2 regions of the Qipengyuania triglochinis genome follow, and region 1 is predicted to be linked to the other one. Evidence: riboswitches for the same ligand, from Rfam matches in the RefSeq annotation. Region 1 holds a riboswitch; the other holds the start of a gene.
The links. A riboswitch is a leader RNA that binds a small molecule or an ion and turns the genes downstream of it on or off. The one in region 1 is predicted to bind cobalamin.
Positions count from the first base shown of each region.

Region 1 (15,771 bases):
GCCACGCTTCTGCGGGTTCTGCTCCATCGCAGGGACCTTGCTCTTGGCCTTCTGCGGAACGCGGCCCTTGCGGACCAGCTGGTTGATTGTCGGCATATGAGTTCTTTCTCTTCACCGTGTGAAGGTGACGACTAGCGGGTGACTGGTGATGCGATCGGGTTCGTGCAGCCATGGCGCGCGCGGCACTGGAAGCACCGGGGCGGCCTGTTCGCACGAGCCTGAAACGCTCCACCCATCGGCCCACACGGCCACCGGGTTACTTTGACGGCTGCCCCGCAGTTCCCCCAGCGTCATTCCCGCGAAAGCGGGAACCCGGCAAAGCGAAACCTCAATAGAAAAGAGCCTTGTCGCATAAGCGAAAGGCCCCGGGACTGACCGGCAATGTTCAGCTCTATCTGCCCGATGCGGGATAAATCCTGCACCGGATGGGCGCGCATTTACTGTCGGAATCGGGATCGGTCAAGTACCGGACACCTCCGGAACACGGCCGGAGCCCACAGGGAGCGTGCCCGGAACGCCGGGCAACATGCTCCGAACGCCCCGCCCAGACAACCCGTTCAGGCGGCCAGTTCAGGCAGCAGGGTCCGCGCCGGGGTCCGACATCTGGCGCAAGTGCTCGGTTACCGCAAGATCGAGATCGCTATAGGTTTTCCCGCCGACAGTGTATTCGCCATCGGCATTGGTCTCGCCCGCAGGCGTGGCCCCGCCCTCGCCCGGCTGCCCCGTCTCTTCGGGAAGAGCTTCGTCAGCCATGGGTTTGCCAGCAAGCGCTTCGCCATCGGGCGCGGAATGATCGCCGGCGTAGGTGCCATAGATGATGGTCTGCGGCCCCTCGCCGGCCCGCGCCTCGTCCGCCATGCGCATTTCGCGCAGGTTACGCACGCGCTCGGCATATTCGGCGACCTTGGCGAAGTGATCGTCATCCTCGCCCGCATCGCTGCCACCGCGGGCGCTGGCCCGCATCACCGCGACCTGATGTGCGTGGAGAAGTTCGTTGAGGTCCATGGGTGATCCTTTGCTGGAGCGTGCGGGTGGTGGAAAATGGGAAAGGCGTGTCGGGCGCGCGCGGTCAGTCAGCCCGGCTGCTGGCGCGCCTGGTTGCGTTTCTCGCTTTCCTGCAGCTCCGACAGGTCCTGTTCCTGCTGGCACATATTGGTGGCGCACGGCCCGCCGCCTTCGGAAGGCCGCGTGTCATAGCTGAAGCGCTGGCCATGCTGCGGCTCGGCGGCCTGCTGCTGGTGCTTGAGATCAGTTTTCTGGAACCGCAACGCCGCCCCGCCCTGCTCGGGCTGGATCATGCCGCTGCCGGTTTCGCTGTCATAGCTGTCGATGGTGCCGATACGCGTCATGGGACTGGTCCTTCTCTTTCGCGCAGGCGCCCATCAGCGACCGCTTGTGCGCGGAGGCTAGAAGGCGAAAAAGAAAGAGGGGGAGGCAACTGGCCTCCGAGACCGTCGATCGCGACTGGTAGCTGGTTACGAGATGGGGAGAATTGGGGGGAATGCAAGGTGACGGGATTTGCAGACGCAGGTGGTCCGACCAATGATCCAAAGTGACCACCTAGATCACGCTGCCTACTATGAATTACATAGTTCAATGAGTGGAGTAGAGTTCAGAACGAAAAAGATATGGCCGGGCTTTTCACGTCCCAAAAAATGCTACGATATTGACACTTGAACCAAAAGTATGGCTGATCCCTCTTCAGGGGGAAACATGCGGCTTATTCAACGAATTGAGATAAATTATTTTCGTTCGCTATACACGGCGAACTTCAATCGAGTTGGAGATTTGAACGTCGTATTTGGGAGGAACGACAGCGGCAAATCAAACTTTCTCCGAGCTTTGAATCTTTTCTTTAATGACGAGATTGAACCAGACCAAGAACTCGATTTTAATCTCGATATCTCAGATGCACGAAAGGTTGCAGCGAGACAGGCTAAGGGGCGCCAATTCATATGGATAAAAATTACATTTAAGGTTCCCGAAAATTACTCCTCGGTTTTAGGCGAGGAAGTAACGGTAAAACGCCAATGGAACCGAGATGGAGAAATGAATGAAACAGTATTTCCACATCTCGCAACGAGCGCTCAGCGAGCTCGTCTGACCCGTTTTTTAAACGACATTGATTTTACTTATATTCCGGCAATTAAGGATCTGGAGGTATTCGCTGATTTAATCGAGCGGATGTACGAAGCTGCTGCAGAAAGCGTGGCCATACAAGGCGCTACTCAGCGTTTTGTAGACGCAATTGGAAAGAGAACTAGGCCCCTGTCTGAACAGCTCAGTGAAATGTTCGAGGGTCCAGCTCGCCTCGCCGCGCCGGCTCATATGGCCAGTCTTTTTAGAAACTTAGATTTCTCGCACGGAGACGACAACCATTCTCTCTTGAGGCAAAAGGGTGATGGAATCAAAGCTCGTCACATTCCTGAGATGCTGCGCTTCATTAACGACATCGAAGCCAGACCGAAATTGTATTTGTGGGGTTTCGAAGAACCTGAAAACTCATTGGACCTCAAATCAGCAGAAATAGAGGCAGATCGTTTCGCTTCCTTTTCAAGCAGAGATGACACGCAGGTGTTTATCACGAGCCATTCTCCTGCCTTTTATCTAGCTGAAAACGAAAACGCCGAAGTACAAAGATACTTCATTGCCAAACAAACTGTAACTGATGGAAATGCTGATCCGAATAACGCTGCGAGTGAAATTGGCAGTATAGAGCAAGCAGAGGCAAAGATGGAAAATGCAGGGCTGCTGCAACTGCCTTTCCTCATCCGACGATCAAAGCAGTTCCAAGACCAACTCGCCCAATTCAAAGATCAAGCGGAAACGCTACGAGATTTTGTTGCTGACCTTGAGCGGCCCGCTTTGTTGGTCGAAGGGAAGCACGATATTAGTATGTTCGAAGACGCGATCACCGAATTAGTTGATGATAATAATATCGAGATCAGAGACCTTGGAGGCGCGCCGGAGAATGTAGACGGTATTATCGCGGCTGTGATGCAATGCGGTGGTCTACAACCAAATCAACGCACCTATTTCCTGTTTGATAATGACAAACCTGGGCGGACAGCATTTTCTAGACTTTCTAATCATCAACACCCGCACCAGCAAAAAGAATTCGGAGAAGGCAAGTTTGCTCGATGTCTTCCGATGACCGACGAGTTCATTCTTTTTTTGGATCGCTACGGTATTAGGCGGAACCAAGCATTTTTTACCGCTGAATTTCTCTACAATGCCGAGGAATCTGCCGACCTATGCAGCGAATTAATTGCAGGCAGAGAGGGTGAAGAGGAAATCGATGACTGGCTTCACAATGTAAACGGTCAGTACTTTGGTGCTATCGGTCAGAGGCCCTATCAGCGCCTTTTGACGGCCGATAGAGGGACCCCTGACTGGCTATTCGCAAGAGGTATTCCCGGGCCTATAAAGCAAGCTTTTTCAGAGCAAGCAGTGGAGAGAGGAATAACCAGCCCTCTTATCGACGAAATTACTTTAGCGATTGCGCAGGCCTTATTGCCGGAAAACATCTAAAAACAATTTTCCTACACGTCATTGCGAGCGTAGCGACGCAATCCATGGAATGGCGGCTTTGGCCATTGCGGCGGTGCGTCGGGCGGTAACCTGACGTCCATGGATTGCCGCGGAGCCTTCGGCTCCTCGCAATGACGTGGAGGGCATGTGTGCGGTGGCCTGACCAGTGTGGATTGTCCTTCGGACAGCAGCGCTTCGCCGCGAAGCCTGCTGCTCGGTGATTTCGCCGGATAGAAACCATTTTCCTACACGTCATTGCGAGCATAGCGACGCAATCCATCTCCTGACGTAGCCTCCATAGGTCAGGTCGGAAGCTGGATTGTCCTTTGGACAGCTGCACTTCGCCGCGTCGACTGCGGCTCCTTGCAATGACGGGAGAACCGATGACCCACCCCGCCCCCAAACCCACCCGCAAGATCGCCCGCCAGGCCACCTCCGCCGCGGCGCATATCGGGGACGAGCCGGAGGACGACGATCCGCTGCTCGCCTTCACCCCCTATCTTCACACGCATCCGCGCCGCAATTCGATCACGCCCGATCTGCAGCGGCGCTTCGTCGCCACGCTCGCGGCGACTGGGATCGTCAAGCAGGCGGCGCTCTCCATCGCCAAGAGTATCGAGGCGCTCTACAAATTGCGGGCGCAGCCGGGGGCCGAGGGGTTTGCCGAGGCGTGGGACCTCGCGCTGCGCTATGGTGCGGAGCGGCTGGAGGATTGCGGGCTCGAACGGGCGCTGAAGGGGGGGTTCGACGATGATCCGGTCAGCGGCTGGGGCGGCCGCGGAAATGGTCTGCTGATCTACCTGCTCAACCGGCGCAGCGCCTTCCGCGTGGACGAGCGCGAGATCAGGCCGGGCCATCCCGTCTATGAACGCATCCGCGCCGAAGTGTTGGCGGAGATGGAGGCTCTGGACCCCGGCGGGTTCAGGACACCGCCCACATCCGCACGAGATTGTGGTAAAGCTGGGTGAGCCGCAGCACCTCTGCATCCTGGCTGCCGCGATCGGCGGCGAGGGTCTGGGCAGTACGGTCGAGGTCGAACAGCATCTCGCGCTGCGCATGGTCGGCGACGAGCGACTGCATCCACATGAAGCAGCTCACCCGCTCGCCCCGCGTCACCTCGGTCACCCGGTGGAGCGTGGTGGAGGGATAGAGCAGCATGGATCCGGCGGGCAGCTTGAAGGTCTTGCGCCCCTCGTTCCCGTCGATCTCCAGCGCGCCGCCGTCATAGTCCGCCGGATCGGTGAGGAAGAGCGTGGCCGACAGATCGGTGCGGATGCGCGCGCCGGTGCCCGCGTGGACGCGGATGGCGTTGTCGACATGCAGGCCGAAGGTCTCGCCCGGGCCATAGCGGTTGAACAGCGGCGGGAAGATGCTGTGCGGCAGGGCCGCGGACAGAAAGGCGGGATTGGCCGAAAGCGCTTTGCTGACAGCGGCCTGCGCCGCGCGGGTTTCGGCCGCATCCTCGGGCAGCTGGCGGTTGCGCTTGGCCCCCGCCGCAGTCGCGCCGCTGGTGACGTTGCCGTCCACCCAGTCGGCAGCGAGGAGGCGGGAGCGCAGGGCCGCCGCCTCCTCCGGGCTCAGGACATTGTCTAGCTGAAGTATCATGTCCTGCTCCCGTTAGCCGATTACAGCGTCGCCGTCAGGGTGAAGAAGGCCGAACGGCCCGGCGCGATGTAGCTGAAGGGCGAACCCGAACGGTAGATCGCGTCGTAATAGCGCTCGTCCGTCACATTGAGCACATTGACCCGCGCCTCGAACACGTCGTTGACGCGGTAGCGCGCAACGGCGTCGAAGCGGGCATAGCCGGGCACGCGGGCCGTGCCGGCCAGCTGCGAACCGCCGAACATCTCGTCCTGATAATACACCTGGCCGCCCACTTCCAAGCGACTGGTGACCAGCACCGTGGCGAGGAGCTGTGCGGTATGCTCGGGGATGTTGGCGAAGCGGCGCCCGACGTTGTCCGGATTGGCCGAAGCGGTGATCTCCGCATCGGTGTAGGTATAGCCGCCGAACAGTTTGATCCGGTCGGCCACCGTGCCGCTGAAGCCCAGCTCCACCCCCTGCGAACGCAGCGTGCCGACATTGGTATAGGGCTGGCCCCGGCCACCGGATTCGCGGGCATTGTCCTTCTCGATGCGGAACAGCGCCGAAGTCAGCAGCAGATTGCCGCCGAACAGTTCCAGCTTGCCGCCGATTTCCATCGAAGTGTTCTCTTCGGGCTGAAAGTCGATCGTCTGCTCCGAAATGCCGTCATAGGAGGCGCCATTGCCGTCCAGCTGTTCGCCGCTGGGATTGGAGCTGGTGGCGTAGCTGGCATAAAGCGTGGCCTTGGGCGACGGCTTGTAGACCGCGGAGGCCTGCCAGTTGAAGAAGTCCTTCGAATAGTTGAGCGTGGAGGTCGGGCTGGCATAATCCACGTCGAACGTGTCGATCCGGCCGCCCAGCACGATGCGGAATGCCTCGGAGAAGCGGATCGTGTCGAGCAGATAGCCCGCAAAGTTGCGCGCCGTGGTCGTCGTCGGGCCGTTGCTGCGATTGGGGCCAATGGGCACGTCATAGCCAAGCACCGGATCGGGATCGAACAGGTCGTAGATCAGCCCGCCGGGCACCGAGATGATGTTGCCCTCAGCATCCTCCACTGTCGTGGGCACGTCGAGCGGATAGGAATCGATCGTCTCCTCGCTGAAATCGCCACCAAGGACGATTTCATGGCCGATCCCGCCGGTCTGCGTTTCAGCCAAGGCATAGGTGCTGTTGGCCCAGTAGCTGTTGTCGCGCCAGCTGCTCTTCATCGCCGGGCTGACGGTATATTCGCTTTCGGGCACAGGTGTCCCGCCGCCACGTGGGCAGTTGCCCTGCGCATCGCGCTCGAACACGCAAAGCGACGGTTCGCTCACGGCATAGCGATTGTAGGTTTCGCCATAGCGGGTGACCGAGTGGAAGCTCAGCCCCGGCGTCGGGGACCAGTCGATCTGCGCGGTGCCGATGTCGGCCCCGTTCTTGATGAAATCGCGGCCGACCACACCGTAGAAATTATCCCTGTCGACGAGATAGGGCTCTTGCGTCGTAGCATCGAAGGGGTGGCCATAATCGGGCACGCCATCGAGGCGGTAGTAATAGTAATCGGTCGAAATAGCGAGCGTATCGGTGGGGCGCAGCGTGATGGCAGCCGTGCCGCCATAGCGCTCGCTTTCGACGTAATCGCGGCCGGGCGTATCGGCATCGTGGTAAAGACCGTTTACGCGCAGGGCCACGGCTTCACCGAGCTGATAGTTCGCGTCGATCGTGCCGCGGTAATAGTTTTCGGTGCCGATACCGCCTTCGATGACGGCGAAATCATTATCAAATTGCGGCTTTTTCGACTGAAGGCTGACGAGACCGCCGGTGGTGCCGCGACCGCCGTAAATGGCGCTCGGGCCTTTTACGACCTCGACCTGCTCCACCGCGAAAATCTCGCGGCTGGTTACGCCCGGATCGCGCAGGCCGTCGATGTAGACGTCATTGCGTGCTTCAAAGCCGCGGATGAAGATGCGGTCGCCGAACGCGTTGCCGCCCTCGCCCGTGCCAAGCGTCACGCCCGGCGTGCTGCGGACGATCTCGCGGAAGCTATTGGCGCCGATATCCTCGATCACTTCCTTGGGAATGATCGTCTGCGATTTCGGCGTATCGAGAACGTCGTCGGTGAATTTGCGATCGGTCGAACGATCGATCTTGTACGGCGATTCTTCGGCATTCACGTTCACGTCCGGGCGTTGGCCCGTGACAACGATCTCACCCTGCGGCTGCGTCTCGGAGACTTCCTCCGCAACGGCGACGGTCGGCAGGAATGCCGCGCCGAACGCACCTGCCAGCAGTGTTGATGCCGCGGTTGTACCTGCCCTGCTCTTGTTCATGTTATTTGGCAACTTGCCCTCCATTGATGTCGGAGCGCGCTATTGCGAATGATTAGCATTATTACAAGGTGTTTTTCAAACTCATGCCATTTTCATGAGCACAAGCATTGCAAACCTGCCTTGGAAACCTGAGGGTCCGGCCAACTTCTGATTAAAGTGGGGTTTTCGCGGAGGGTGTCTCGAGACTTCGAGCCCTGGCAAACCCAACGTGCGCGTGGTTATCCGAAAGCGCTATTTTCAGCTGTATTGGGACGATTCTGAGACATCCAAGCGCCGTCGTGCCCGCTCTACGACTAAACGTCGCTCTGCATCGGACGCGGCTCCCCAAGCTGCAATCTCCGAAAGGCTCCGGCCGCAACCCATGCACCATTCTCCCGCCGGATCGAGCCGACATATATTGATACAGGGGGATGCGACCGGTTCCGTCATTTCTATCTCACGCAATTATAGCGAGCGGCTTTACCGAACGCGGCCGGCGGTCCTGACCAATAGCCACGAAGGTAAAGCGAGCCTTGGTCACCAGATTTGCCTCTTCGGAATGCCTGTCCCGCCGCCAGGTAGCAACCGCGACCTTCATTGAAGTCCGCCCCACTTCCTCGAGTGTAGCATAGACCGACACCTCATCCCCCACGAACACCGGGCGGTGGAAGGTCATGCCATCGACGGCGATCGTCACTGCCCTCCCGCCCGAATGGCGCGATGCGATGGCGGAGGCGGCCAGATCCATCTGCGCCATCAGCCAGCCTCCGAAAATGTCTCCGTAAACATTGGCGTCCGCCGGAACGGCTGTAACACGGATCGCGGCCTCGCCAGTGGGCATCGTTTCTTCGCTCATAGCGCCGGGCCTCCGTCATCACAGGTCGATGGACCGTCATTCGAATGTGTAATCATCATTATCTTCCCCGAAGAAGCAGGCGGGGAGCTCTGGGTACAGCTGGTCATGGCTGCGGGTTCGCGGACCCAATGTCCGGCCCGTGATCTGCCGCAAGCAACCGAACCGGACACCCCGCCGGTGGACGTTATCGCGCCAAAGGCAGGTCTCCTGGCTCGCGGGTCGGTGCGATCGGTCCGTCTTCCCGCAGCCATGGCCGCAGTGACATGAGTGGACCGCCGCTCGCCGCTTACAGTTGCGGGGGCAGCGCCGGTTTCACACCGGCTTCCCGTCTTAGCTCCGGTTCGGCAAGCCGCCCCGGAGAACCTTCGACACGCGGCGCATGAGCCACCCGTCCCACCGGGTCAAGATCAGGTTCGAATGGGATGTGGTTGCGGATCGGATGCAAGCAGCCCGTAAATCGCGACATCGCACAGGCCCTTGTGAGTGGTTTCATGCTCGCGGAATACGGCCTCTCGTGTGAAGCCGAGGCGCTCAAGTAGACGGATCGATGGAATGTTCTCCATGTCGACCTCGGCAGTGAGCTTACGTCTGCCTTCGTTATCGATCAGATGCCGTACCAGGGCGCAGGTGCATTCGTAGGCTACACCATCGCCCTGACGATGAGCGCAGGTAACATAACCGATTTCCTCTATGCCATCTTCATGCCCTGGGATGGCCACGAAGCGGCCCGCCACAGTTTTGCGGTCATCTTCGGCGATCCAGGTACGTCCGTTCCAATCCGGGTCGGCAAGCCAGCCCCACAGTTCTTCCTCGCTACCGAATGCGGGTCGCGTGAGGAAGCGGCACTGCGCGTCTTCGGCGAATGTCGGGAAAAGGGCCGCCGCATCGGCTGGTTCCAGTGGACGCAGCGTAAACCGCTCCGTCCGCAGGACCGGAACGTCATTCACCCGACAAGAAATCGACGAGCGTGCGCACCTTCTTCGTTCGCCATTGCGGCGTCGGCGCGACAAGCCAATAGGCCCGCGTGCCCGTTTCCGGACCGTCGAGCACTTCGAGACGGCCAGCCTCGATCGCCTCCTTGGCAAGCAGTTCGGGCAGGATTGCCATGCCCAACCCTGCCATCGCACCCGACAGAGCCTGCCCCGCATTGCTTACAGTGACGTGAGCCTGCACGCCGTCTTGCAACGGTAGCCCCCAATCGATCCAGCGATCGGGTGCGTTTGGCGCAGCAACCGTTACCCGGCGCGCGGCGGCAAGTTCTATACCCTGTAAATCACCCGGGCCATCGACCAGCCTGATGGCGCAGTCGAGGTTGGCTTCGGTGAAATCCGCGTTCTCATCAGCGACGAACGAGAATTTGACGTCGGGATTTTCTTTGGAGAAATCTGCCAGCCGGGGCGCGAGCCATTGCGCGTAAAATTCGCGTGGACAGGCGATGGTATAGTTGTCGCTTGCCTGGCCTGCCTGCATGGCAGACACGCTTTCCTCGAACTTGAGGAAGCCTTCGCGAAGGGAATCCAAACCGGCTGACCCTTCCTGGGTCAGTTCCAGCCCCTTGCTGGTTCGGCGGAACAAGACCGTGCCGAGATGGTCTTCAAGCGCGCGGATCTGCTGGCCGACCGCAGCCGGTGTCACCGCCAGTTCATCCGCGGCGCGGGTAAAACTGAGGTGTCGGGCCGCAGCGTCATAGACGCGAAGGGCGTTCAGGGGCAGGTGCGTGCGCTTCATGGTCTCACGCGTTTAGCAAGGTCGCGCCGCAAGACAAGTTCGCGGCGCGAGGATATGGCTTCAGGGCTTAAAGTGCGCCTTCAAGCCACTGCTTGAGCTGGCCCTTGGGCGCAGCACCACGCATCTGTGCAGCGGGTTCGCCATTCTTGAAAAGCACGAGGTAGGGAATGGACTGGACGCCCATCTGGCCCGGAACGCCGGTGTTTTCCATAATGTCCATCTTGGCGATGGTCACCTGATCGGCCATTTCCTCGCTCAATTCCTCCAGAGCGGGAGCGATCATCTTGCAGGGTCCGCACCATTCTGCCCAGAAATCCACGAGAACGGGCTTGTCGCTATCCAGAACGTCTTTCTGGAATCCTTCGTCGGTGACGGTGATGGTGGCCATGGGAATACTCCTGAAATCAAATATCTTGGCAGCCCATATGGGCGCGTGTGGTGATTACTCAACGGCCATCGCTGGAAAGCTTTCCTGCCGATCCGCAAATGCGGCCTTGTATGGCGCGAGAGCTGACTGAGGCAAGGCGATGAGCTGGGGCGTCTGCGTATAGAGCACGGCGGCATCGACCGAGCGACCGGGGTAGATTACTTCCAGTGCAGCGACATAGGCCGTCATCTGCCGCAGCGTTGTATCGGGAACTTCTTCCAGCGAACTCGGCGGGCGGCGCGCGGTCTTGAAATCGACGACGGTCACCTTTTCCGGCGTGACGAGAAGTCGGTCGGCGGTCCCCATGACTACCTGTCCCTCTACTGTTGCGGCAAGCGGGATTTCCGCCAGCGCGCCCGGGGCGAAGATATCGGCAAAGCGGGGCTCGGCGAGCACAGCCAAGGCACGCGCCAGCATGTCCTCGCGCTCTTCGCTGGAAAGGTCAGCCGCTTGCTGCGCCAGCCAGATTCGTGCCGCGTCCTCGCGCCGGTCATCCGCCAGCTCCGGCAATCGTTCGAGCAACGCATGGATCAGCACGCCGCGCCGCGCGGCTCCAGCCGCAACATCGTGTTGGAGCGGCGGATCGCTCCCCTCCACTTCGCCCAAACCCGACGGCGCCAATGGACGCGGAGGCCGCGGTTCGGGACCTACAGCCTGCTTGGCCCAAAGAGGAAGTTCGATCGTCTGCGGCTGCGCTCCCTTGGTCGATGCCGGTACCGAAGGCGCGCGTTCACCTGTTTCCCAACGCGCGCCCCAGATCGGGTCCTCGACCGCCTCCCCTTCGTCGAACAGGGCTAGCAGCCTTGCGTACCAGCTATCCTCATGCGGGCCGTTCTTCGCGTCACGCGGGCCGAGCGAACCACCAATAAAAAGTGCCTCCTCGGCGCGGGTCATTGCGACATAGAGCAGCCGCCAGTGCTCCTGCATGGCGCGTAATTTGCTCATCTCTTCGACGACCTTCACCGGCCCGACCTTTTCTTCCTTGGTCAGCGGTGGCAGCGGGACGATGTTGCTTTCCAGAGCCCCCAGCGGCGTTTCTTCAAGTGCCAGGTCGCCGGAGGCGTCGGGCCGGATCGCAGCATCCGCCAGGATCACGATCGGTGCTTGCAACCCCTTAGAGCCGTGAACCGTCATCACACGGACCTGATCTCCGCCCTCACCTGCCTCACGCTTCAGTTCGCCATCACCCGCATCGAACCAGCGGATAAAGCCCTGCAAGCTCGCCACATGGGTCGAGGCATAAGCGTTGGCGGCGTTGAGGAGTTCGTCGATCGGATCGTTCGCCTCCCGCCCAAGTCGCGCCACGAGTTTCCGGCGCCCATCCATCGGTCCAACGAGAATGTAGTGAAGCAGTTGCTGCGGGCTGTCGAAATCCGCCCGGCGGAGGATTTCGCGCAGGCCGTTCACCGTTTCAGCGACACGCGGATGGTCCGAAGCACGTAAATGTTCCCATAGGCGGATGCCCTTCGCGCGCCATCCGAATTCGAGCAGTTCCTCTTGGCTCCAGCCAAACAATGGCGAGACTAGCAGGCTCGCAAGCGTCAGGTCATCGAGTGGTTGCGCGGCGAAGCGGATCGCAGCCATGAGGTCCTTGACCGCCAGCGGGTTACCCAGCCGAAGCCTGTCGACGCCAGCGACCGGAACGCCATGCGCATAGAGTCGCGCCACGATCAGCGAAGCGAGCTCGCGCCGCTTTTGCACCAGCACCATGACATCGCCGGCCTCCGCGCGGCGCGCGCCACCCTTGACCAGCGTAAAGCCTTCACCCGCCGGATCGAGCCATTCTGCAACCTGCTGCGCGATCTTGTCCGCCATCAGACGGTCGTGACGCGCTAACCAGCCATTTTCTTCGCTCGCCTCGTCTTGACCCCCCTCGACGATTCGGACCTCCTTCCAGAGGGTCACAATCCCTGGCGCATCTGCGCCCACATGCGGAGGTGATGGTTCTTCAAGACCGAAGCCCTCATGACCAATGCTTTCCATCGCGCGGTCGACAAAACCAAGGACAGTCTGGTTGGTGCGGAAACTGCGCCCGAGATCGTACTCTTCCAGCCGGCCTGCCTTGCCGATCGATCTGCTTTCCGCGGCTGTCGACGCTGCCGCATCCATCTTGTCTCGAAAATAGTCGCGGGCTTCGCGGAAGTTCTCCGGGCTTGTGCCCTGGAAACCGAAGATCGCCTGCTTGTAATCGCCGACGGTAAAAATGGTGCGCACCGCATCGCCCCGCGCTCCCAGCCCGTCGAAATAATCGTCGGTTAGCGCTTTCACGATGGCCCACTGCGCCTTGTTCGTATCCTGCGCTTCGTCGACCAGTATGTGATCGAAACTGCGATCGAGCTTGTAGCGTATCCAGTCCGCCATCTGGCTCGATGACAACAAACGCGCAGCTCGGTGTATGAGATCATCGAAATCAACGAGACCTTCGCGCGCCTTGGCTTCTTCCCACCGCAATGCAAAGGCCCGACCCGCCTCCAGCTGCGGAGCAAGGAAACCAGCCAGGGCGAGAAGCTTACGCCGTTCCTTTACCGCGGCGACCGCCTCGGCAATTTCCTCCTGTTTACGAGGGAAATCGGGATCGTTCTTCTCCGCCCCCTTCATCGAAGTCGGGTCGCCATCCTTCTTGAGGATGCAGTTACGCTGACAGAACCCATCGAGTTCGGCGAGACGCGCCTTCGGATCCAACGCCAGCCATTGCTGGATAAACCCTCTGCTGGTTTCAGCCGACTTGGTATTCCATCCATCGAAGGCAGGCAGCATGGCGCGCAGCGTTTGAACCGGAAAGTTCGCATCCGAGCAGCCTTCGGCCACCCATTTCTCGTCCGCATCCACGGGAATGCCGAGCAGGCGACGCACCGGATCGCGCAATGAATGCTGCCAGCCAGGTTGGTCCCACAGGTCCTTGTGACGTGCACACCGCATCAGCCAGCCGAGTACGGCATCGGGACCCTTGCGCCGGCTCATCTCCTCAACGGCATCGCGGATGCTTAGATCACCATCGGCCAGCAAATTGGAAAGCACATCCCGGCTCAGCAGGTCGCGGTCGCGATCTTCCATAGGCTGGCTGCCCGGGAGCACCCCTGCCTCGCTGGGAAAGGCGGCAAGCAGATACTGGGCAAACGCATGAATGGTGTCGATGCGCAGGCCCCCTCCTGGACAGTCCAGGACGCGTGCGAAAAGCGACCGGGCGCGCGACTGTGCTTCGGGATCGATCGGCGCGCCGAGATGTGCCAACTCGGTCGCCAGCTGTCCGGCATCCATCCGCACCCACCGTGCAAGGACCGAATTGACGCGGACCGCCATTTCGGCGGCGCCGGCTTTGGTGAAGGTCAGGCAAAGGATCTGAGAGGGATCAGCATTCGGCTCGAGCAACAGCCTCAACACGCGGGCTGAGAGCACCTGCGTTTTGCCCGTCCCGGCACTGGCAGAAAGCCACACGCTCTCCTTGGGATTGACGCTGTCTGCCTGCGTATCCTTGAGAGGATAGACCTTGCCGCTCATGCCTGCGATTCCCCGTCACCCTGACGCGGTAGCCATTCCTCCAGGCGCATCAATTGGTCATACGTATCGTAGGTGGGATAGTTCGGGTTTTCTCGCGCAGTGAACGGGGCGTCGCCCTTGATATATTTCCCGATGGCCTCGCTCAGTTTGCTGCGGGTGAGCGGAAGGAATTCTTCTGGATCGATCCCGCTTCGCTTGGCACCGACTTTCAGCGGCACGTCGATATAGCCGAAGCCATGCGGGTTCTCGTCCTTGGCACGGCCCAAGGACCAGTATTCATACCCGCCGGGTTCGCCGGTAATACCTTTAAAGCCTCCATCTTCAGCGATCAGGCCCAAGATACCGAGCTGAAGCGCAAAGCCCTCTTCTACCATTGCGGCGCTGGGAGGCTTGCCGGTTTTGTAGTCCACAATGGCCAGACTGCCGTCCGATAGCCGGTCGAGTCGATCGGCCCGTCCGTGAACAAACACCCCGTCAAACTGCATCCCGCCCTTGGCTTCGACTGCGATAATGTCCCGCCCATCATAGGCAGAGACAGTGTCCTCTACCCATTCCAGCGCCTTCTGCAGGCGCGGCTGCCACAAGCCCCGAATGAGCGGGTCGGCATTTTGCTCAACCAGAACCTGTTCCATAATCGGCGCGATAGGTGCCGCGGGGTCTGCCCTGCGCGCAATATGCCAGCGCTCGAGTATCTCGTGCGCGACATTGCCTTGCCACAGTGCGTCAGGGTCTGCGTCCAGCGCATCGAGATCGGACAGGCCCATGATCTTCTGGGCGAAAAACTGGTACGGATCGCCCAATAAACGGTCGAGCGTGGTAGCGGAAATATCGACATCGCGCTGCTCGGCTCGCGGCACGGGAGCAGGTCGCGGATAGTCTGGGGCTGGTTCCGCGCGGGTCATGGCACTCGCAAGCGCGATGGCCTCATGATCTTCGTAATTGGGAAGCAGGTCGCTTAGCAGGGCCTGGACGCGCAGGAGAAAGCGACTTGGAATTGCCGGTCCACCCTCGTCCCGTTCGCTACGGCTGAGAACGACTTCGGGCGCACCCATCGCACCTGCCAGATCGTGCGCCGACAGACCGATACGGAAATCCCCGCCCGGCACACCTAGGGCGCGAAGGACCGGCGGCGCAAGCAGGGCATCTACGCTTCCCCGCGCGGGCCACGTCCCTTCGTTGAGGCCAGCACAAATCACGAGATCCGCTCTATTCATCCGCGCTTCAAGCAAGCCGAGCACCTGCACGCGCGCATGCCCCCCATACGGTGGCCGAACAGCGCGCTCTTCCATGGCGTCACCAAGCACGGCTGCAACATCGCGGGGGGCTATCTGGAAATCCGACTCACGGGCATGCAGGCGAAATTCCTCTACGAAACCGGCGAGCGTTCGTCCGTCTTCCTGGGACCACAGCTTTTCGCCACATAGCGCTTCCGCGCTCGCTGCCAAAATATCGATAAGGTCAGCAAGACCGGCGGAAGCGTCCCGATCGATATCGACCAAGGGAGAAACATGAATTTCGACTGTGGTCCACCACTCGGCCATATCGGGCTGTTTTTCAGCAAGCCGTGCGACCTCCGCCCTTGCAGGCTCTAGCCCTGGTGAAAGGCGGGGCCCGCGCAATTCGCGTTCGAGCTTGCGCAAGAGCCGCAACCAGCGCCCGCGATCCATGCCGCCGTTCACGAGCGGGTGGCCTAGGAGCGCCATCAGCGGCACCGCCCTCGCCCCTTCGGCCATGACTTCCGCAGCGAGGAGGAAGGCCCGCCCGGCGGCAGTGTGAGAAAGCGGGCGACCAGCAGAATCGTCCGCGACAATGTTCCACCGCGCCAGATGGTGGACGACCCGCCGCGCAAGCGGGCGGTC
Region 1 is NZ_BAAHND010000001.1:283,967-299,737, reverse strand. It holds gene rpsL (30S ribosomal protein S12) at 1-96, opposite strand, end outside; gene ACYQ0G_RS01530 (hypothetical protein) at 571-1,005, opposite strand; gene ACYQ0G_RS01525 (cold-shock protein) at 1,074-1,349, opposite strand; gene ACYQ0G_RS01520 (ATP-dependent nuclease) at 1,687-3,531, shown strand; gene ACYQ0G_RS01515 (hypothetical protein) at 3,900-4,499, shown strand; gene ACYQ0G_RS01510 (Fe2+-dependent dioxygenase) at 4,453-5,136, opposite strand; gene ACYQ0G_RS01505 (TonB-dependent receptor) at 5,157-7,424, opposite strand; gene ACYQ0G_RS01500 (DUF1289 domain-containing protein) at 7,662-7,853, opposite strand; gene ACYQ0G_RS01495 (acyl-CoA thioesterase) at 7,861-8,259, opposite strand; cobalamin riboswitch at 8,440-8,641, opposite strand; gene ACYQ0G_RS01490 (GNAT family N-acetyltransferase) at 8,667-9,206, opposite strand; gene ACYQ0G_RS01485 (LysR substrate-binding domain-containing protein) at 9,199-9,987, opposite strand; gene trxA (thioredoxin) at 10,055-10,375, opposite strand; gene addA (double-strand break repair helicase AddA) at 10,430-13,912, opposite strand; gene addB (double-strand break repair protein AddB) at 13,909-15,771, opposite strand, start outside.

Region 2 (15,771 bases), on a different contig from region 1:
CCTGCGATCATGAAAGGAGAGGCAAATGCCAGATCAGCGAAACTGCGATTGTCGACCGTTCCCAACATCCAGTTCACCATATCGGCGAGGCTAAAGGGATTGGGGGCAAGGTTCATCAAGAGCGCCATGATCGCAGCAGAAAAACTCGACAGGCCAACGCCGATCAGGATCAGTGTGACGACCGAGCGAGTCCGGATCGCCGCCAGAGCGACGACCAATGTCGCAAGCAGTGCACCGGCGACCGCCGCCAGTGGCAAAACCAATGGCCCAAAGGCGGCGAAACCAAAATAGAGCACGAAAGTCGCGAATAGGGCGGCCGTTGCGGAGACCCCGAGAATTCCCGGTTCTGCGAGCGGATTGCGAAGGAGGCCCTGAAGCGCGGCACCGCTCATGCCGAGCGCTGCACCTACCATGGCCGCAGCCAGCGCGCGGGGGAGACGGATTTGCCAGACGACCAACCTATCCCCTTCGCTGCCCTGGAAGGCGAGCGCAGCCAGCAAACGGTCGATTGGCAAGGATACCGACCCCAGCGTCACCGAAAGCAATAAGGCCGCTATCAGTGTAGCGCCGAGCATGGCCACAACCCGGTTCACGACGGTTCCTCCGCCGCTGCAGCCAGGGCCTCCACGGCATCAACCACGAACCACCCGCCGCATGCAGTCCACGCCCCTTCCAGCGGCACCACGGGCAAATCCCTCAACTGGGTTTGGGCCACCGGATGACGCGCAGCGCTCCAGTTGTCGACGTGGTTCGTCCCTCCCTCGAAGAATGATGCGGCAATCAGATCCGGCTTCTCGTAAGCGAGCCGCTCCAGCGGAAGCGGATTCCAGCCGGGCCGACCCTGGAAATTATCCACCCCCGCAGCCACGAACAGTTCGTGCACCAAGCTTCCTTCTCCGGTCGTGACGCCCGCTGGTGTCATATAGAGCGCACTCCTTCGTGGGTGTTTTCGTGCCGATATCGCCCGGAGCCGGCTATCCATTTCGGCCACCAATCCTTCAGCTTTTTCGGGTTTTCCAAGCGCGGTCCCGACACGCAAGACTTCGCTGCGAACTTCGTCCAGCGTCTGCGGAAAGCCGATCTGGATCACCGGAACTCCGGGCTTCTCCAGGAAGTTGGCGATGTCATGCCCCCCGCCATAGGTTCGCACCACCAGATCGGGTTGAAGTGCAAGGACATCTGCCGTGCGCGGGCGAACTGTCCGAATGCCCCCGGCTTCCGCCCGCATGTAGGAGAAGCTCTTTTCGGCATCGGGCGACAGAGCGAGTATGTCACCCCGATCAGCGAACTTCAGCACATATTGGTCCGCACAGTAATCGAGGCTGACGATCCGCCGCGGCGCGTCAGAGTCAGCCCTTGGCCCCGGAGCCTGCGCACAGGCTGCGAGGAAAAGGCTTGCCAACGCCGCGAGGATCGCCAGCCGGATCATCAGAGCCGGTAACGCACGCCGCCGAATGCTGCACGTCCAGGCTGGCCGTACCGGAACACGGTTTCATACTCGGTATCGAAGAGGTTCTCGATGCGTCCGAAAACTTCAAGGTTGTCAGTAAGACCGTAGCTCGCGCGAACATCGGTCACGACATACCCATCGAGTTCGCGGCTGTTGCTGGCATTATCGAAGCTGTCGCCGACCATCAGGACGGTCGCACCGATCCCGATGCCGCTTTCCAGTCTGTAATCCACCACTACACTGGCCTTGTCCTTGGCCCGTCGGGGAAGGAAATTGCCGGTCGTCTCATCGACTGCATCGATCGTAGTGTAATTCAACGCAACATCGAAGCCATCGACCGGGCGCATGGCTACGCCAAGCTCCCAGCCATGGGCGGAGGCGAGTTCCGTATTGTCGTAGAAGCCGTAAGGATCGGTGTCGGTCGACACGAACCCGATCAGATTCTTTGAATCGCGTTCGAAATAGGTCGCGCCGACCTGGGCCCGACCGCCGAGAAAGCGATGGGTGAGTCCGACGTCCCAGCTCTCGGACGTCTCCGGCATAAGCGCCGTGTTCCCGTAAACGCTGTATAGCTGGTAAAGCGATGGGGCCTTGAACCCTTCGCCATAGCTTGCCCGCAGCACCGTTGCGCCCGCATTAGGCGAATATGCACCACTGGCGGCGAAGGTCGTTTCGTCGCCATAGGTCTCGTGATCGTCGTAGCGAAGGCCCCCCGTCAGCGAGAGGCCGCTGAATGGGGTGAGGTTGAGCTGGCCATAGGCGCTGTTGAGCCATACATCGGCCTTTTCCGGCGTGCCGCCATAGCTTGAACTGCGGAATTCGGACTCTTCGCGCTCGGCACCGAATACGAGTTCGGCGAAGGTGGTTGCGTCGAAAACGCCCTGATATTCGTAGCGACGGTTTTCGCCATTCGCATCGAAAGTCTCGCTGTCGCTGCCAAAATCGAAATTGCGACGGTCGATATTGGTATAGGCGAAACCCAATCGGTTGCGCATTCGCCCGTCGAGCAGATCAGCCTTGATACCGGCATATCCGACGAAGTCGTTGCGATAGGACACCTCTTGCGTATCCTCGAAACCATCGGCCCCAAAACCGTCGATGTCCGTCTCGCCGTCTGCATAAAATGCGCGCAAATCGACCGAGACGTTATCCGCCAAGGCAATGTCGAGCTTGCCGTTGACGCCAAGGCTTTCGAAACCGTCCTTCTCCTTGCCGCCCCGCGCTTCGCTGAAGGCAGAAATGCCGTCCGTCCGCAGATAGGTCGCGCCGACGCTGGCACCTACGGGTCCGAAGCGACCGGCCACATTGCCGACCAGTTCCGCCGTATCGCGCTCCCCGTATTCCCCGCTCAGAAAGACGCCAAGGTCGTCGCTGGGTTCACGCGTAATCAGATTGATCACACCGCCGATCGCCTGACTTCCGTAAAGCACGCTTTGGGAGCCGCGCACAATTTCAACCCGGGAGATGTTGCCGGTCAGGAGAGTACCGAAGTTGAAACCCCCGCCCGGTGAAGCCGGATCGTTGAGCTTGATGCCGTCGATCAGAACCACGGTCTGGTCGCTATCCGCACCGCGGATGGAAACGCTGGTACTCGTCCCGAGGCCGCCATTGCGGTTGAAGGTGACACCGGGAACCGTACGTAGCAGGTCGAGAACTTCGCTGGGCTGGCGGTTCACGATTTCTGTTTCGCCAATCACGGTTACCGATTCACCGACCTGGCTGATCTCACGACCGGTGCGATTGGCTGTCACCACGATGATCTCGCCATCGGTATCGGTTGCTGCAGGTAAGTCGGTCGATTGCGCGAAAGCGCCGGTTGAACACAGGGCAAGTACAGCCGCTGCGGAAGACGTATAAAATGCGGGTTTCATCAAGAAATCCAAAGCCATACCCGGCAGGGGCTCCGGCGCCCGCCAGGTTAATCGACAGATGGCCACACTGCGACAATCATGGTCGCAGCGCCGGTAACCGGCCTAGCTGCCGTTACTTCGGAAAATAACTTTCCTGTCCCATTGGGCTAGACCCGGCCCCGGACGAACGACGCGACGGCAGGTTTCCTGACTTGCCGATCATCGCCTTCGAACCGCCTTCCCGGAAACGCCTTTTGATGGGCAATCCAGTGGCATAAGTGGTCCGGGGCTCCCGGCTTACAGTTGCGGGCACAGCGTCGGATTTGCCCAACCGGGCTCACCGACTTCCCTCTTAGCTTCAGGCGTTTTGCACCTGAGGCACCGTCTGCCGGCGCCAATGGGCGGAGAGATGGCCGCTGTCAATCCTGCCCGGTCAGAAGTCGAGCCCCTGCTGCGCCCGGATTCCGGCATGGAAGGCGTGCTTGATTTCGCGCATCTCGCTAACCGTATCGGCATATTCGATCAGCTCGGGCTTCGCATCGCGACCTGTCAGGATGACGCGCGTGTTTCCACGGCGCTCCAGCACATCAATCACGGCCTCCGGTGTGAGATAATCGTACCTCAGGGCGATGTTGATCTCGTCGAGCAGGACCAGATCATAATCGCCGCCGCCAATCAGTTCGTCGGCTTTGGCGAGTGCCTTTTCGGCAGCTTCGATGTCGCGGTCGCGATCCTGCGTGTCCCATGTGAAGCCATCGCCCATTACGTGCCAGTCCACCAGATCAGGGAAGCGAGCGAAGAACTGCTTTTCGCCGGTCTTCCACTTGCCCTTGATGAACTGGACCACTGCGACTTTCTGGCCCCAGCCCAAAGCGCGGGCCATGACCCCGAAAGCAGAGCTAGACTTGCCTTTCCCATCGCCCGTGTGGACCAGAACGACGCCGCGCTGCGGATCTTTAAGTTCGCGACGTCGCTTGGCCTGCTCGGCCTGCAGTTTCTTCATCTGCGCCTTGTGTTCGCCCTGCCCGGTTTCGCTCATGTCATCTGGTCCGTTTCGAAGGTGAGAAAATCGCCGAAGTCCAGCTTCAGCTCGTATGGATCGGCATGTCCCAAGGCGGCAGCCATAGCTCGTGCCACTCCGAGGTGACTTACGGCCAGGACGTCGCCCTGATCGTTCGCAATCGCAGTAAGATAGATACTTACGCGTTGCACCAACTGGGCAACACATTCGCCGCCGTGGGGACGAGCGCCCTCGATATCTTCGGCCCACAGATCGATCTCTGCGCGGGGAATATCGTCCCAGCGTTTCATTTCCCATCGCCCGAAGTCGATTTCGCAGAGCCTCGGATCGGCCTGAACTTCGAGACCCAGCATGGGTGCCAGCTCTTCCGCGAGCTCCCGGCATCGGCGCAGCGGACTGGTATGCAATCGGGCAACGGGCCGGTTCAGACGGCTGAGAAGCTGCTCGAGCTCGTCCTGACGCGGGATGTGGGCAGTGATGTCTGACTGTCCATAGCATACGCCACGCGACACCTCCGGCTCTCCGTGGCGCAGCAGGATCAGAGCCATGCGAGCAGGCCGAGATAGAAGCCTATTTCAGATACTTGCTGAACGGCACCAAGGCAGTCGCCCGTGTATCCGCCCAGCTTGCGCTCGAACAGCAGGCGCGTTGCCCCATGGCCTACGCATAGGCCGACTACAGCGCTGACAGCTGCAGCGATGCCAACGAAGAGACCGAAGATTAGCAAAGCAATCAGCCCGGTAAGCCAGGCAACGACCAACCCGTCGCGCGCTATTCCGCCAGCCACGGGATTGGCTATGCCTTCGGGTCGCGCGTAGTTGCTGGTGGCGATCACAACCACTGCCGACAGACGCGAAAGCCCGTGCGCGACGGGTAATGCGGCCAGCGCGCTCCAGGGGAGGATTGAAGAAAGGGCGGCGACCTTCAGGCTCAGGGCGACGAACAATGCCGCGGCCCCGAATGTGCCCAGCCGGCTGTCGCGCATGATTTCCATCATCCGCTCTGGCGCCGAGGCGCCCAATCCGTCGAAGAGATCCGCCAGCCCGTCTTCGTGAAAGGCGCCGGTGGCAAGCAAGGTGGCGGCAGTGGCGAAGATCGCGCCGATAATCCCGCCGCCGATCCCCGATCCCAGCGCGAAGCCGATCGCCCCGATTGCGCCGATCAGGATGCCGACGAGCGGATAGAAGGCGGGAGCGGCTTCGAAGTCGCTTTTTCCAAGAGTTTTCGTACGCACCGGGATGCGGGTGAGGAACATCCAGGCGGCCAGGAAAGCGGCCAGCGGTCTTGTCATGACGCTACGGTTTCAGCGCTGGAGACGCCTGCCTGCGAGAAGCTGGCCATCGAGAAAAGCGAGAGGGCGGCGCGGATGATGGGGACGGCCAGGAGGGCTCCGGTGCCTTCTCCCAGACGCATGTCGAAATCCAGCAGGGGATCCGCATCCAGCCATTCGAGAAGGGCCCGGTGCCCCTGTTCTGCGGAGCGGTGCGCATAGACGAAAGCCTTTGCGCATGCCGGTTCGATTGCCCGTGCCAATGCGGCGGAGGAGGTGGCGATGAAGCCGTCTACGACCACCAGCTTTCCTGCCTCCGCGGCGCCGATCATGGCGCCGGCCATGGTGCCGATTTCGAAGCCGCCGACCTCTGCCAGAACTTCCAGCGAAGCGAGCGCTCCGGTGCGCCTGGCGGCGCGTTCGAGCACGTCTTGTTTGTGCGAGAGGGCGGCATCGTCGAGGCCTGTCCCGCGGCCTACCAGCTTTGCGATTTCGAGGCCGCTGAGCTTGTGGACCACCAGCGTTGCGGCGGAGGTATTGGCAATACCCATCTCACCAAAACAGGCGATTTTTCCTGCCAGATCAACGCCATAGCGGCGCCCCTGATCGACAGCGCGGCGCGCGCAATCGGAGGTCATGGCCGGCCCTTTTACACTGTCCGCAGTGCCTTCGCCGAGCCGCATATTTACCAAGGCGGAGTGGCCCGAAGGAGGCGTTGCGATGCCGCAATCCACCACGGTTACGGGGATGCCCAGAGTGTTCGCGATGGCGTTTGCGGCAGCGCCGCCGGCGAGGAAATTGGCGACCATCTGGCCGGTGACTTCCTGCGGGAAAGCCGAGACGCCATTGGCGGCAATACCGTGATCTCCGGCGAAAATCGTAAGGGTTGCAGCGGCTTGTTCGGTCAGTTCATGGCCCAGCACCGAGGCGGCCTGGACGGCCAGTTTCTCAAGACGGCCAAGCGATCCGACCGGCTTGGTCTTGTCGTCGAGTATGCTCTGCAGGTCTGCCTTCGTCATGCCGTGCGTTTAGCGCAAGGCCTTCGCGATACAACATCACTGTTCCGAAATTGGGCCCGAACACCCTCTTGATCGGCCCGGTCCCAGGCCGATCAAGCCCGGTTAGGCGAATTCACCGCGGCGATAAGCTTCGAACGCGTCGCGAATCTCTTCCTGGCTATTCATCACGAACGGACCATGCGCCACCACCGGCTCTCCGATCGGATCGGCATGGCCGAACAGGATGAGTGCGCCATCGGGTGCCGTCACCTCGATTTCGTCACCATCGTCGAAGCGGGCGAGGCAATGTTCGGGCACTCTGTCATTGCCGATGCGGACCGATCCCTGGACGGAGTAGAACAGGATATTGCGGCCAGCGGGTGCCGGCAGGCTGGCGCTGCTGCCCGGCCGCATATGGACGGTTGCCAGCGCAACGCCGGTCAGCGAGGAAACGGGGGCATCCTCGAAGCCCGAGACGGGTCGAAGCTCGACGCCATCCGCCAGTGAAAGCGAAGGAATCTTCGCCGCCGGGACTTCGATGTAATCGGGATCGGTGAATTTGAGCCTTGCGGGCAGATTGACCCATAGCTGCAAGATTTCCAGCGGCCCGCCATCGCGTTTGAAGCTGTCGGGCGAAAGTTCGGAATGGACGATGCCCGATCCCGCCGTCATCCACTGCACCCCGCCATCGGCCACCACGCTCTGCGCGCCGCTGCTGTCCTGATGCGCGAGGCTCCCTTCCACCATGAAAGTCACCGTCTCGAACCCGCGATGCGGATGCGGGCCGAAGGGCAGGCCGTTGTTGCCCGGCGGATAGCTTTGCGGGCCATGGTGATTGAGAAAGAGGAACGGATCGATCTGCGGCAGGCTTGGCCCGGGCAGCGGCCTGCGCGTGGTCAGATCGGCGATATCGTCACGATAGGCGCGGTGGACTGAGCGAAGGGCGCGTGAAGTCATGCCGTCACCCCTGTGTCTTCGAGGCCCGGCACTTCGGGGCGCGGCCCTGGCGGCACGATGCCATTGGGATTTATATGCTCGTGGCTTTCGTAATAGTGATGCCGGATGTGCTCGAAATTCACTGTCTCGTCCACGCCATCCAGTTCATACAGCCGCCGCGTCAGCGCTGCCAGATTGGGGTAATCGGCAATTCGGCGGCGGTTGCATTTGAAATGCGTGTGATAGACGTGGTCGAACCGGATCAGCGTGGTCCACAGGCGGATATCCGCCTCGGTCAGCTGTCCGCCAACCAGCCAGTCCTGCCCTTCGAGCCGTTGCTCCAGCTTGTCGAGCGTGTCGAACAGAGGCCCGATCGCCTCGTCATAGGCGGATTGCGATGTCGCGAAGCCCGCCTTGTACACGCCGTTATTGACCGCGTGATAAACCTCCTCGTTCAGCGCATCGATCTCGTCACGGTGCGCTTCGGGGTAAAGGTCCAGCTCTGTGGCCCCGACATTGTCGAAGGCACTGCCTAGCATGCGCAGGATATCGGCGCTTTCGTTGTTCACGATGGTGCCTTGCTTGATATCCCACAGCACCGGCACGGTGACATGGCCGCTGAAATCGGGTTTCGCCGCGGTATAGACCTCGTGCAGATTATCGGCATCCAGCAGCGGATCGGGCGTGACGCATTCGCCATCGCGGAAAGACCAGCCGCCTTCCTTCATTAGCCAGTGGACCACCACCAGTTCGATCATGCCTTCCAGCCCCTTCAGCCGCCGCGCCACGGTGGCACGGTGCGCCCACGGGCAGGCCAGGCTGACATACAGGCGATAGCGCCCCAGTTCGGCGGCAAACCCGCCCTCCCCGGTCGGCCCGGCGGACCCGTCGGGGGTTATCCAGTTGCGGAAAGGGCTTTCGGTGCGTTCGAACTTGCCGCTGTCCTCGTCATTGTAATCCCATTCGTCATACCATTTGCCGTCTTTGAGAAATCCCATGTCCCGTCCCCTTACACATCGTCCGCGCTGAACGGATATTGGCGGCGTTCGTGCTGGATGCTGATCCAGTGTGTGCTGGTGAAGGCGTCGATCGCCCATTCGCCGTTGAAGCGGCCGATGCCAGAATTCTTGACCCCGCCGAAGGGGGCAAAGGGGCTGTCGTTCACCGTCTGGTCGTTGATATGCGTCATGCCTGCCTGCACCTGTTTGGCGAAGGCGAGCGCGCGGCCTTCATCGCGGCTGAACACCGCGCTCGACAGGCCCATCTCGGTGGCATTGGCCAGTTCCAGCGCATGGTCTTCATCCCGCGCGCGCTGGATCGGCGCGATGGGGCCGAATATCTCATTGGCGACGAGGCAGCTGTCTTCGCCGACATCGGTGAAGACATGCGGCGGCATGACCAACCCGTCAGGCTCGCCGCCCAGCGCGCAGGTCGCGCCTTCTTCCTTCGCCTTGGCGATCATGTCGGAAATGCCGTCGAACTGGTCGCGGTTGACGATCGGGCCGATGAAGCACTTGGGATCTTCGCGCTTGCCGACCGGCAATTGCTTCACCCGCTCCACGAACTTCTCGACGAATTCGTCGTAAATCGCGTCTTCCACGATAATGCGGTTGGCGATCATGCAGATCTGGCCCTGGTGCATGAACTTGCCCCAGACGCTGGCTTCCACCGCGCGGTCCAGATCGGCATCGTCCAGCACCACAATCGGGCTGTTGCCGCCCAGTTCCAGCTCGACCGATTTGATCCGGTCCCCGTCCAGCGCGGCCTTGCCCACGCCGCGGCCCACAGGGGTGGAGCCGGTGAAGCTGACGACAGAAGGGATCGGATGGCGGATCAACGCATCGCCAATGGTGGAACCGGAACCCGGCAGCACCGAAACCAGCCCTTCGGGCAGGCCCGCTTCCTCGCAAATGGCGGCAAAGATCGTGCCGCCGGTAACGATCGTGTCGCTGGCAGGCTTGATCACCACGCCATTGCCCAGCGCCAATGCGGGGAACAGCGTGCGCGCGGTTAATTGCAGCGGGAAATTCCACGGGCTGATCAGCGCGATGACCCCGGCAGGCTGGCGATAGGCGCGCGATTCCTTGCCCGGAATATCTTCCGGCATGATCGCGCCCTTGACCATATAGGGCAATGTTGCCGCTTCGGAGCGGGCGACCTGCGTCACCAGCATCAGTTCCAGCGCGGCCTTCAGCTTGGTGCCCCCGGCCTCGCGCACGATCCAGCCGGCGATCTCGTCCTTGCGGGCTTCCAGAATGTCGGCAATCGCGTGCATCTTCGCGGCGCGCGCGGCGGGCGGCATGGCGCCCCATTCGCGCTGCGCCTTTTGCGCCGCCTTGCAGGCTTCATCGACATCGTCTTCGGTGGTGGAGGCCACTTCGAAGATGGTGGTTTCGTCCCACGGGCAGATGTTGGCGATCGCATCGCCGCTTGCCTTGCGCCAGCTTCCGCCGACGAAGGATTGATCGAGCTTTTGGTATGTATCGGACATAGTGCCGAAGCGATTGCTTACGGATTAGGTTCCTTTTCGCCACGTGATAGCGCTATCATTTTGCGAAGGGGAAGCTATCGTTGCACCCAACGGGGCCGGTCCATGAAGGCTGGCAGGACACGAGGGAGGAAAAGCATGGCAATGAACCGCCGGGACTTACTGATCGCAAGCGGAGGCGCGCTGACCGCTGCCATGGCCGGGCGCGCGCTGGCGCAAGAGGCGCAAGGACAGCCGATGATGGGCAATCCCACCCTCCCCCTTCCCCCCGAACAGCGGATGGGCTGGGCCGTGGTGGGCCTGGGCAGTTTCGCCGTGGGCCAGTTGATGCCCGCTTTCGGCGATGCCAACCGGTCGCGCCTGACCGCGCTGGTTTCGGGCAATCCGGAAAAGCTGGCCCGGCTGGCCGATACCTACGGTGTCGAGCACACTTACAGCTATGACGATTACGACAGCATTATCGACAATCCCGACATCGACTGCGTGCAGATCGCGCTGCCGGTGGGGCTGCATGCGGAATATACCATTCGCGCGCTGGAAGCGGGCAAGCATGTGTTGTGCGAAAAGCCGATGGCTTCGACCAGCGCCGAATGCGAAGCGATGATCGCCGCCGCGCGCAAGGCGGGCAAGGCGCTGGGCGTGGGCTACCGCGTCCATTTCGAACCGACCAACCGGGCCGCGCTTTCCATGATCACCGGCGGCGAAATCGGCACCATGCGCCATGTGCGCGCAGAGCACGGTTTCCAGGCCGATCCCGAAAACTGGGCGCCGCATCGCTGGCGGCTGGAAAAGCAGCTGGCGGGCGGCGGCTCGATGTATGACATCGGCATTTACGGCATCAACACATCGCTGATGATGCTGGAAGGCGATGCGCCGGTCAGCATGTCGGCCGTCTATGCCTATCCGAAAGACGATGCGCGCTTCCGCGAGGTCGAGGGCGGCGTGGAGTGGCGGATCATCATGCGCAGCGGCGCGGTGGTCTCGGGCTCAAGCTCCTATTGCTATTCCCCCTATCACTCCAAGCAGACCTATATCGGCAGCAAGTCCTCGCTGCGGATGAGCCCGGCGACTACCTATTACGACAATGCGCTGTGGCACGAACAGGGCGGGCGCGAGGTGCAGGTGTCGACCGGCGCGCCCTACACCCAGTTTGCGGGCCAGGTGGATGCCTTCAGCGAAGCCGCGCGCGCGGGCCAGCCGCATGCAACGCCGGGCGAAATGGGCCTGCGCGATATCCGCCTGATCGAAGCGGCCTATCGCAGCGCCGATCAGGGCGGCGTGGCGGTTTCACTGGAGGGGATTTGAATAGGGCGCTGCGGCGCTTTGCAAATTCAAGTAAATCCGATGAATTTCTGACAGTTCCGAAAAATATAGGCAGCCAGACTTGCAATTAACCATCAATCGGGCTTTGTCTGAACAAATGGGATCAAGTGGGGGGTACTTGTTCATTCTTGAGGGACGATTCTGCGCGCTGGGCCGTGCTGCATTGCCGATGGCGGCGGCGATCGGGCTGTCGGCCTGCGCCAGCTTGCGCCCGGCGGTGCCCGAACCGGCGATTACCGTTCCCGCCGCTTGGGCGGAAGCCGACATCGGCACCACCTCGCCCGATCTGGCGCGGTACTGGACATTGCTCGATGATCCGCTGCTGACCGGTCTGGTCGAACGCGCCATCGCCGAAAACCGCGATCTGGCGATCGGCATCGCCCGGCTGGATCAGGCGCGCGCGGGATTGCGCGGCGCACGGGCGGGCTATTTCCCCACCATCAACGGCTCTGCAGGGGCGCGGCGCGATGTCGGCGATTTTGCCGATGACGATCTGCAATTCACCGTGGGCGCCGATGCGGCATGGGAAGTCGATCTGTTCGGCCAGATTTCCGGCAATGTCGCGGCCAGCCGGGCGGACCTCTTGGCAGCGGGCTATTCGCTGGCGGATATCCAGCGGCTGATCGTGGGCCAGGTCGCCAGCCAGGCGATTGCGGCGCGCGCTTTTTCCGAACAGCTTACCATCGCGCGCTCCTCGCTCGCCTTTCAGGACGACAATCTGCAACTGGCGCGCTGGCGCAATCAGGCGGGGCTCGTCTCCAGCCTCGATGTCGAACAGGCGCGCACGCAGCGGGCGCAGACGGCGGCCAGCATACCGCTGCTCGAAAGCAATCTCGTGGCCACGGCCAATGCCATCTCCACGCTGATCGGCGAACCGCCGGGCCGCGTGCTTGCCGCCTTCCGCGCCAGTGAGCCCGAGCCGGTGCCGGTACCCCCGCAGCTCGACGGCTTCGCTGCCCCCGCACAGGTGCTCAGCCGCCGCCCCGATGTGCGCGCGGCCGAGGCCGATGTGATCGCCAGTTCGTCCCGCATCGGCGTGGCGCGGGCAGACCTGCTCCCTGCGCTGCGCCTGACGGGCAGCATCGGGGCCGGCGGTTCGCCGCTGTCCGACATTTTCGACCTCGTCACCGGCAATCTGTTCGCCGGGCTGACCCAGCTCATTTTCGACGGCGGCCGCACCGCCGCGCGGGTGGACAATGCCGAAGCGATCACCCGCGCCAGCCTCGCCGCTTACGAACAAGCGATCCTGCGCGCGCTTGAGGAGGTGGAAAGCTCCGCCACCGACCAGCGCACCGCGGCCGAACGCGTGGCGATCAGCGAGGAAGCGGTGGACGCGGCGGAAAACTCCGCCTTCCTCGCCCGCAGCCAGTATGAGGCGGGCCTGACCGATTTCCAGACGCTGCTGGTGGTCGAAAGCCAGCTGCTCTCCGCGCGCAACCAGCTCGTCAGCGCCCGGGCCGACCGGGCAACCGCCTTCGTCCGCCTGACGCAGGCCTTGGGCGGCGGCTGGAGCGAAACGGATTACAACCTCCCCATTCCCGGCGCGGCAGCCGGGCAGGACGACAGGACAGCGCAATGAGCGAGAGCGATACCGCCACCGGCGAGGATATCGAAAGCTACCTCGAGACCGGCAAGCCGAAGAAATGGTACAAGCGCAAGCGCGTCTGGGCGGGCGTGATCGTCGCCCTGCTGCTGCTGTTCGCGATCTCGCGCTGTGCGGGCGAGGATCCCAAACCGAACTATATCACCAGCGATGTGGTCAACCGCTCGCTCGATCTGGCGGTCACGGCCACCGGCAATCTGCGCCCGACCAATCAGGTAGAGGTCGGCTCGGAAGTATCGGGCCGGATCGACCGGGTGCTGGTCGATGTGAACGATCAGGTTTCGCGCGGGCAGGTGCTCGCTGTCATCAATACCGATGTGATCCAGGACCAGATCGTCCAGAACCGCGCCAATCTCAACGCCGCCCGCGCTCAGGTGGCGCAGGCACAGGCGACGCTCGATGCCGACCGCGCCCAGCTCGAACGCCTGCGCGAGGTGGAGCGGCTGTCGGGCGGGCGCGTGCCATCGGATGCCGAGATGGAACAGGCCGTCGCCGCCGTGCGCCGCGGGCAGGCCGCGATCGCTTCGGCCAAGGCCAATGTCGCCGCCGTGCAGGCCCAGCTTTCCACCGCGCAGACCCAGTCCAACCGCGCCGTGATCCGCGCGCCGGTTTCGGGCGTGGTGCTGGCCCGGCAGGTGGAACCTGGCCAGACCGTGGCCGCCAGCTTCAACACCCCCACTTTGTTCGTGCTGGCGGAAAATCTCGCCACCATGCAGCTGCGCGTCAATCTGGACGAGGCGGATGTGGGCGAGGTGAAAGCCGGGCAGACCGCCGCATTTACCGTGGATGCCTATCCCGGCCGCCGCTTCCCCGCACGGGTCGAACGGGTGGATCTTGCCTCGAACAATATCGCGCAATCCGAACAGCAGATGGCGCAGCAATCGCAGCAGGTGGTGAGCTATGAAGCGCGGCTGATCGTCGACAATCCCGAAGGCCTGCTGCGCCCGGGCATGACCGCGACTGCCACCATCGCCACCGCCAGCACCGGCCAGCGCCTGCTGGTGCCCAATGCCGCGCTGCGGTTCGAGCCCGAGGAGGAAGGCGAAAGCGGCGGCATCTTCGGCAATCCCGAACTCGGTCTAGACCAGAAGAGCGAAGCCAGCATCGGCGTGGGCAGCCGCCAGTCGGTCTACATTGTCTCCGACACCGGCGATCTGGAGAAGATCGACGTGGTCACCGGGCAAAGCGATGGCCGCCTGACCGTGGTGACATCCGAAAAGCTCAAGGCCGGCATGAAAGTGGTGACCGGCATCGGCGCTGGCGGGAATTGAGGCGAAGGTGAGCGAAGCGTCGCTTATCCAGCTTGAAGGCATCACCAAGACCTTCGGCACCGGCCCGGCGGCGTTCCAGGCGCTGAAAGGCGTCAATCTGGCGATCGATCGCGGTGACTTCGTAGCGATCATGGGGCCATCGGGTTCGGGCAAGTCGACCACGATGAACATCCTCGGCTGTCTCGACACGCCGACCAGCGGGACCTTCCGGTTCCGCGGCGTGGAGGTCCAGTCGCTGAGCCGCGATCAGCGCAGCCTGCTGCGCCGCCGCTATCTCGGCTTCGTGTTCCAAGGCTTCAACCTGCTGGCGCGCACCACCGCCCTGGAGAATGTTGAGCTTCCTCTGCTCTATCGCGGCGAACCCAAGAAGGCGCGGCGCGAGGCGGCGGAACGATCGCTGGACAAGGTCGGCCTGCTGCCCTGGGCCAAGCACACGCCCGCCGAACTGTCCGGCGGCCAGCAACAGCGCGTGGCCATCGCCCGCGCGCTGGTATCCGATCCTGACGTGCTGCTGGCCGACGAACCGACCGGCAATCTGGACACCGAACGTTCGATAGAAATCATGGAACTGCTCCGCGATCTCAGCAAGAGCGGGATCACCGTGCTGATGGTCACCCATGAGGAAGAGATGGCCGAATTCGCGCGGACCATCGTCCATTTCCGTGACGGGCTGGTCCAGCGGATCGAGGAAGGCAAGCGGCGCGAGGTGGCGCTATGAGGCTGCGTATGTTCGGCGCCACCTTCCTGCTCGCGCTGCGCGAGATCAGGCGGCACCTACTGCGCAGTTTCCTGACCACGCTGGGCATCATCATCGGCGTTGCGGCGGTCATCACCATGGTGACGCTGGGCAGAGGCCTGACCGCCAATGTGCAGGAAGACATCGCGGGGCTGGGTTCCAATGTTTTCATCGTGTTTCCCGATGGCGTGGACGATCGCCAGCCCGCCCCGTTCGACGACATGGACGTGCTTGCCGTCGAACGCCAGATCCCCGGCGTGATCAATGCCGCCGGATCCTCGCAAATGCCTGCCGTGGCGTTTCACAACGGGCAGGACTGGTCCACCACCGTTCAGGGCGGCGATGCGGCCTTCTTCTCCGCCCAGTCGATCAAGGTGGTGGACGGCCGCGGTTTCTCCGAACAGGAAAGCGATCGCGGCGAAAGCGTGTGCATCCTCGGCCCCAAAGTGGTCGACGAGATTTTCGTCGAGGGCGAAGTGCTGGGCGAAACCATGCGGGTGGGCAATGTGTCCTGCCTGGTCGTGGGGGTGATCGACGAACGCTCGAACGCGGTGGGCGGCGGGCAGGATGCCGACGATGTCGTGTTCATGCCGCTCAAGACCGTGCAGCGGCGCTTCACCGGCGGGACCAACATCCAGTTCTTCGTGGTGAAATATGACGATTCCTACACCAGCGCTTCGATCCAGCAGCAGCTGATCGACCTGCTGCGCGAACGCCGCGTGATCCAGGAAGGCGAGGCGAACGATTTCAACATCATCGACACGGCCGACATCAACGAGACGGTGAACAATGTCACCGGGACCATGACCGCCGTGGTCACGGTGA
Region 2 is NZ_BAAHND010000003.1:170,831-186,601, forward strand. It holds gene ACYQ0G_RS12650 (FecCD family ABC transporter permease) at 1-593, opposite strand, end outside; gene ACYQ0G_RS12655 (ABC transporter substrate-binding protein) at 590-1,429, opposite strand; gene ACYQ0G_RS12660 (TonB-dependent receptor plug domain-containing protein) at 1,429-3,321, opposite strand; cobalamin riboswitch at 3,481-3,701, opposite strand; gene cobO (cob(I)yrinic acid a,c-diamide adenosyltransferase) at 3,734-4,339, opposite strand; gene ACYQ0G_RS12670 (histidine phosphatase family protein) at 4,336-4,869, opposite strand; gene cobS (adenosylcobinamide-GDP ribazoletransferase) at 4,860-5,612, opposite strand; gene cobT (nicotinate-nucleotide--dimethylbenzimidazole phosphoribosyltransferase) at 5,609-6,610, opposite strand; gene ACYQ0G_RS12685 (pirin family protein) at 6,713-7,546, opposite strand; gene ACYQ0G_RS12690 (glutathione S-transferase family protein) at 7,543-8,523, opposite strand; gene ACYQ0G_RS12695 (aldehyde dehydrogenase family protein) at 8,535-10,016, opposite strand; gene ACYQ0G_RS12700 (Gfo/Idh/MocA family protein) at 10,152-11,318, shown strand; gene ACYQ0G_RS12705 (efflux transporter outer membrane subunit) at 11,455-12,915, shown strand; gene ACYQ0G_RS12710 (efflux RND transporter periplasmic adaptor subunit) at 12,912-14,210, shown strand; gene ACYQ0G_RS12715 (ABC transporter ATP-binding protein) at 14,218-14,928, shown strand; gene ACYQ0G_RS12720 (ABC transporter permease) at 14,937-15,771, shown strand, end outside.
Region 2: it holds a riboswitch for cobalamin, as region 1 does, so the genes downstream of both, ACYQ0G_RS12660 (TonB-dependent receptor plug domain-containing protein) here and ACYQ0G_RS01495 (acyl-CoA thioesterase) in region 1, are expected to answer to the same signal.